DNA from 3 places in the Pseudarthrobacter adonitolis genome. Region 2 is predicted to be linked to each of the others. Evidence: riboswitches for the same ligand, from Rfam matches in the RefSeq annotation. Region 2 holds a riboswitch; each other region holds the start of a gene.

Region 1 (2,192 bases), on a different contig from region 2:
CTTCACCAAGGCCCAGGGTGTCCTTGCGGGGACCGGCGCCGCGGCTGTTCCAGACGTTCATGGCCATATGGTGGTGGTACCGGCCGGCGGAGACAAACAGTGCCTGCCCGTGCCAGCCTGCGGTCTTTTCGAAGCCCAGCGTGCCCACATAGAAATCGTGCGCCGAACGGACGTCGCCCACCTGGAGGTGGACGTGGCCCACGCCGGCTTCGGTGGCCTGCTGGCCGTTCAGGGATTCCTGGGTCAGGTGCTGCTCAAGGTAGCGCTGCGGCGGCAGTGCCAGGCTGTCCATCACCACATCCTTCCCGTTCCAGGACCAGTTTTCGCGGGGCCTGTCCCAGTACAGTTCGATGCCGTTACCTTCGGGGTCATTGAAGTAGAAAGCCTCGCTAACGAGGTGGTCGGCGCTACCGGTGAAGGACCGGGGTTCGTACTGGGCTGCGGTGGCTACCGTGACTGCAAGCGAAGCCTGGTCGTCAAAAAGCAGCGCGGTGTGGAACAGCCCGGCCTCGCCCCTGCCAGGCAGGCTCAAGGACGGGGCGGCCGCGAGATGGACCAGCGGGCGCTGGAGCCGGCCAAGATAGACGCCGCCGTCCTGTTCGGCGACAACCTCCAGGCCGAGCGCACGCTGGTAGTAGTCGGTCATCAGCTTCATGTCGCCCACCTTGAGCATCACGGTGCCCATGGAGAGGCCGGCAGGAAGGACATCCCGGCTGGTGGCTTCTGCAGTCATTGAACGCTCCCGGTCCGTTGGCCTTCGAGGCCGAAGGCGGCTATAACTCCAATTTACTTGAAGCTTCAATGCAATTCAAGTGGCTGGGCCGACAGGTTGCGACCGCATCCCCGTGACTGCTGTCACCAGGCCACCCTCGGCCTGTGGTAGCTTCGACTTGACCACACGGGAGCCCTTGCAGGGGCTGAGATCGGGCTGACGCAGCCTGCGACCGTTGAACCTGTCCGGGTAATGCCGGCGAAGGAAGTGAGTATTCATTGAATACACAAGAAACACAGCTGATCCCTGCCCAAAGTGAAGCCGACCAGGATCAACCGGTCCGGCCTGGAACCCAGTCACTGAAGTCCCACTCGCTGGCTTTCATCAATGATGACGCCACCGGGATCCGGGTTCCCGTGACCGAGATCGCGCTGGAACCGTCGCCGAACGGCGAGGCGAACGGGCCGTTCCGGACCTACCGCACGGCCGGTCCGGGCAGCGATCCGGTGGTGGGCCTCAACCCGTTCCGCTCGGAGTGGATCGCCGCCCGCGGCGACACCGAGCCCTACAGCGGCCGGGAGCGGAACCTGCTCGACGACGGCAAGTCGGCAGTGCGCCGCGGCGCCGCCTCCGCGGAGTGGAAGGGCGCGCAGCCCGTGCCCCGCCGCGCCGTCGAAGGCAAGACCGTCACGCAGATGCATTACGCACGGCAGGGCGTGCTGACGCCCGAGATGCAGTTCGTTGCCCTCCGCGAGAACTGTGAGGTGGAACTGGTCCGCAGCGAAGTGGCGGCCGGTCGCGCCATCATCCCCAACAACATCAACCACCCGGAATCCGAACCGATGATTATCGGCAAGGCTTTCCTGGTGAAAATCAACGCGAACATCGGCAACTCCGCGGTGACCAGCTCCATTGCCGAGGAAGTGGACAAACTCCAGTGGGCCACCCAGTGGGGCGCCGACACGGTGATGGACCTGTCCACCGGCGATGACATCCACACCACCCGGGAATGGCTCATCCGCAACTCCCCCGTGCCCATCGGTACGGTGCCCATTTACCAGGCACTGGAGAAGGTCAACGGCGAGGCCAACGCACTGACGTGGGAAATCTTCCGCGACACAGTCATTGAGCAGTGCGAGCAGGGCGTGGACTACATGACCATCCACGCCGGTGTGCTGCTGCGTTACGTGCCGCTGACGGCCAACCGCGTCACCGGCATCGTCTCCCGGGGCGGCGCGATCATGGCGGGCTGGTGCCTGGCCCACCACCAGGAGAACTTCCTTTACACCCACTTCGACGAGCTTTGCGAGATCTTCGCCAAGTACGACGTCGCGTTCTCCCTGGGCGACGGACTGCGCCCGGGAGCGACGGCGGACGCCAACGACGCCGCCCAGTTTGCCGAGCTGGACACGCTGGCTGAACTGACCCAGCGGGCTTGGGATTTCGATGTGCAGGTCATGGTGGAAGGTCCCGGGCACGT
Region 2 (2,192 bases):
CCACGTAGGACTTGGTGACAGGTCCAAGGGCGGATTCCACTGCTCTGGTGCTCAGCCACGTGCGGTGCAGTTCGGATTCGACCTCAAGGCATTGCTGGGCCGACTTTGCCCAGAACAGCTGCGCGGCTTCCGTGGGCGCCAGCGCACTGGCCCGGGCAAGGACACGCGAATAGCCGTTGAGATAGATGGCGTCCTGAGCGAGGTAATAGGCGAACTGTTCCTCAGCCAACGTGCCGGCCCCCAGGTCGCGAATGAAATCCAGCCCATAGATGGCCTCAAGATCCGGCTCCGACGCCCGACGCAGCGTGTGTGCAAATTCGCCGACTGCCGGAACCCGCTGCATGTGGTGGAAGTGGTTGATTGGGCCGTTGCCTCCGCCCACCTCCAGCTGGGCAGAGGTCTGCAGCGCACCAACCAGCCATGGCTTAACCTTCCGCAGTGCGGCCTCCCAGTCCCCCAGCCTTGCCTGAGCCGTAGCCATGGCCGACGACAGCGAGCAGCCGGTGCCGTGGCTGTTGCGGGTGGGAATCCTGTCCCCGCTCACTTCCACCACCTCCTGGGTGAGCAGCCCAGTGGTGTTGACCAGGGCATCCGGGCACGCACCGCCGTCGAGATGGCCGCCCTTGACCAGGACGGTGGCACCGGTCGCGGCGGACAATTGCTCCCCTTGCCCGAGCGCATCAAGCCAGTCCCGCGCCTGCGGCTCCCCCACCAGGATGGCCAATTCGGCCAGGTTGGGGGTGATCAGGTCCGCGAGCGGGAGCAGCCCCCTCAGGGCCGCCTCGGCAGACTCCTGCAGCAGCCGGTCTCCGCTCGTGGCCACCATCACCGGATCAAGAACGACGACGGCGGGACGCACCTTTTCCAGCCAGTCCCGGACCACGCCAATCACCGCAGCGTCGCCCAACATGCCGATCTTGACCGCGTCGATGGTGATGTCGTCGCTGATGGCATCGAGCTGCTGGCGCAGGAAGGACGCCGGCGGGACGTGAACCGCCTGGACCCCCTGTGTGTTTTGGACCGTCAGGGCGGTGATGGCCGCCATCCCGTAGCCGCCAAGCGCCGCAATGCTTTTGAGGTCGGCCTGGACGCCTGCGCCACCTGACGGGTCCGATCCGGCAATGGACAGCACCCGCGGAACGTCACGCAGCACCTTGACCGCAGAAGAGCGGCCTGGTGCGGGCCGGAGCCCAGCGGGGGTTGCCGTAGTCAGGGGTGTTGCAGGAGGAAGGACAGAAGTTGAAGCCAAAGGAGGACATCCCTTCGCCGGTGCTAACCGGACAGGTTCAACGGGTGTGGATCTCAGCCGGCTCTCTGCGCGGCACCCCGTGTCAGTCACCAGCCTAGCGTTCCTCAGGACTTAACGCCGGACGCCCGGACGCAGCCTGTGATTCACAGACACGTCCGGGCGCCGTTGTAGTGGCTTGCCCTACTGTTTGGTCAGAGCTCCGAGGCCGGAACCCCTACGCCCAGGATGATGGGCGCGTTGGTGGCCGCCGGCTTGTCAGCCACGGGAGCCTTGACGGACTCCGGGGCCTTGGCGGCGTGGGTGTGTCCGGCGGCAGCCGCCGGAGCGGCTGCGTGATGCTCCACGGACGTGGCGTTGGCTGCGCCCTGGGCACGGCTGGCACTCCGGTTCCGACGGGGTCGGCGGGCGGGGGGCTGCTTGGTGTGGTCGGAGTAGTCCTTCTCCGCCACAGCGGGCTGCTGATGACGGACAGGTTCGGCCGGCTGGCTTTCAGTTGCCCGGGCTGCCGCCGGCGTGCTTTCCGCTACAGGGGCCGGCTCGCCAAGGTGGGCGAAGGCCTCTGCGAGGCGGTCAAGTGTCAGGGCAGGTGCGTGCGGCTGGTCCTCGTGGTGCTGCACGAACGGCAGCACCACCTGCTCGCCGCCAAACGTCAGTACAGCGGCCGGGCGGCCGTTGGAGTCCGTCTCGGACCGCTCAGCCGGAGCCGGCACCGGCGCAGCGGGAGTCTGGCCCGCGGCAGCTGATGCGTGAGCCACTTCGTCGTCGTGCATGTGCGCAGCGTGGGCTGCGGCCGCAATGTTCGCAAGCGCTGCCCGCGTGGCCTCAGCCTTGGCATGGCGTTCGGCATCACTGGGTTCCGGGTGGACCGTATGGATCTGCATCGGAGCTGCCGGCGCCGTTTCCAGCGGCTGGCCGCCCCGTCCGCGGCGGCGCTTCCGGTCAG
Region 3 (2,192 bases), on a different contig from region 2:
CGTCCTGCCGGGGAACGATGTAGACGGGCACGCCATGGACCATCCCGCGGACCGTCGAGGTGAGGAGCGGGCGCAGGTGCTGCGGAACAGCCAGTCGAAGAATGTCACCGTAGACGGGCCGTAGCGGCAGGTGCAGTCCAACCGGCAGGCCATCCAGCGACGCCGCCTGCAATCCGTTGGCCACGATGGTCTCCCCGGCCTGGACACTTCCGCCGTGGGCGAGCTTCACGCCGCTGACGCGGCCGTCCTCCCAGAGAAGGGCAGCGGCCCTTTGGTCAACGGCGAATCCCCGGCGGGCACCTGCCACGGCGGTTCCTGCTCCCGGTTCGTGGACGGCCAGGACTTCCTGGAGGCACGCCAACAGTTTCCGTGGATCCACCTGGTGGTCTGCGGGGATGTCCAGGGCGCAGGATATGGCCGGGCTGAGCAGGGATTCCCTCGTCCTGGCCACACGGACAGTCAGGGGTTCCACCACCAGGCCGCTGGCCTGCTGCACGGCCCGAAGGTCCATCAGCGCCCGGCGGTCCGCAGCGTCCGCGCCGATGGCGAGGGTCGGCGTCGTCAGATATCCGGTATCTCCAGCCCCGGCCAGTGCGAGGTCTGCCGCGAACGCAGGCCACAGGCCGGAGGATGCAAGCATCAGCTCAAGGAGGTCTTCCTCCTGGTAATGCAGCTCGCTCACAGGAGCAAGCATGCCAGCGGCTGCCCAGCTGGCGCCGTTCCCGGGCGCGTCATCGATCAGCACCACGGAACGGCCGGATCGCCGAGCCGCCCAGGCTATGGCGTGGCCGATGACTCCGCCGCCGATGACTGCCACGTCGGCGTGCAGGACTGCGGCCGGGCCGGCTGATGCAGTCTCAGGTGGGCTGCTTATTGCAGGGGGCACGTGGTTCCTTCCCTACGCCGGTACTAGCCGGATCAGGTCAAGCGGTCGGCTCTGACGCCCTCTCAGCCCGGCCGCTTTGTGACGGCTGCAACGGGCTCCCGCAGTACCCGCCCAGTTTAGGGGAATTAGGCTGGTTTCCATGAACTCGCAATCCATCGCCGCTGCAGGCACGTCCTCCGCCAGCTCTTCCACCCCCGCATCTTTGACCGGAACAGACCCCGCTGGCGGCATAGGCACCGGCCTCCCGCACAGCGCCAGGCTGTACCTGTGCACCGAAGCGCGCCGGGACCGCGGGGACTTTGGCGAGTTTGTGGACGCGGCTTTTGCCGGCGGCGTCGACATCATCCAGCTCCGCGACAAGGCGATCGAGGCGGCCGAGGAACTGGAGTTGCTGGCCGTGCTTCAGGCAGCGGCCGAACGCCACGGAAAGCTGTGGGCAGTCAATGACCGTGCCGATATCGCGATGCTGTCCGGCGCCCCTGTCTTCCACATCGGGCAGAAGGACCTGCCGGTTGCTTCCGCCCGCACGCTCCTGGGCGGGCGCACAGCCATCGGGCTTTCCACGCACACCGCCGAACAGATCGAAGGCGCCATCCGGCTGTCCGGTGGGCTGACTGCCCAAGGCGGCCTGGACTACTTCTGCGTCGGACCGGTCTGGGCCACTCCCACCAAACCCGGCCGGGCCGCCGTCGGCCTTGACCTGGTGCGGTACGCGGCCGAAGCAGTCCGCGCTGCCGGTGGCACACAAGCCACGCTGCCCTGGTTTGCCATCGGAGGCATCGATCTCGGCAACGTAGAACAGGTGGTGGACGCCGGTGCCGGCAGGATTGTTGTGGTGCGTGCCATTACCGAAGCCTCCGATCCCGCAGCGGCCGCCGCGGCACTCCTGGCGGCCCTGGACGCGGGCGCATCCTGACAATCCCCGCGTGGCGGGCGGCGGGCGTGCACGATCCGTGGAAATCGGGCTAACCTGACTTTCGTGTCACATCATCGGTTGGCCCCCAATGTCCACGAGCAGACCAACGACCTCGCGGCGGCGCTGAGCGCCCTGCGGACCGAGCTGGAACTGCCGGGACCCTACCCGGCGGAGGCGGTCCGGGACGCGGAGGCGGCAGTGGCCGCACACGAGTTGCCGGGCGCTGACCTGACGGACGTGGACTTCCTCACCATCGATCCGGCATCATCCACTGACCTGGACCAGGCGCTGTTCATCGAGCGCGCGGGCACTGGCTACCGGGTGCTTTACGCCATCGCTGATGTGCCGTCCTTTGTCCGCCCCGGCGGCGGACTGGACGCAGAGACCCGC

The links. A riboswitch is a leader RNA that binds a small molecule or an ion and turns the genes downstream of it on or off. The one in region 2 is predicted to bind thiamine pyrophosphate.
Region 1: it holds a riboswitch for thiamine pyrophosphate, as region 2 does, so the genes downstream of both, thiC (phosphomethylpyrimidine synthase ThiC) here and thiD (bifunctional hydroxymethylpyrimidine kinase/phosphomethylpyrimidine kinase) in region 2, are expected to answer to the same signal.
Region 3: it holds a riboswitch for thiamine pyrophosphate, as region 2 does, so the genes downstream of both, thiO (glycine oxidase ThiO) here and thiD (bifunctional hydroxymethylpyrimidine kinase/phosphomethylpyrimidine kinase) in region 2, are expected to answer to the same signal.

Annotation. Positions count from the first base shown of each region.
Region 1 covers NZ_JBVAYW010000003.1:39,493-41,684, forward strand. Annotated here, with positions in the region: gene ACZYZ4_RS04935 (VOC family protein) at 1-733, opposite strand, end outside; TPP riboswitch at 889-996, shown strand; gene thiC (phosphomethylpyrimidine synthase ThiC) at 991-2,192, shown strand, end outside.
Region 2 covers NZ_JBVAYW010000002.1:398,183-400,374, forward strand. Annotated here, with positions in the region: gene thiD (bifunctional hydroxymethylpyrimidine kinase/phosphomethylpyrimidine kinase) at 1-1,249, opposite strand, end outside; TPP riboswitch at 1,242-1,339, opposite strand; gene ACZYZ4_RS04465 (Rne/Rng family ribonuclease) at 1,441-2,192, opposite strand, start outside.
Region 3 covers NZ_JBVAYW010000001.1:409,209-411,400, reverse strand. Annotated here, with positions in the region: gene thiO (glycine oxidase ThiO) at 1-886, opposite strand, end outside; TPP riboswitch at 878-998, opposite strand; gene thiE (thiamine phosphate synthase) at 1,026-1,802, shown strand; gene ACZYZ4_RS02055 (RNB domain-containing ribonuclease) at 1,866-2,192, shown strand, end outside.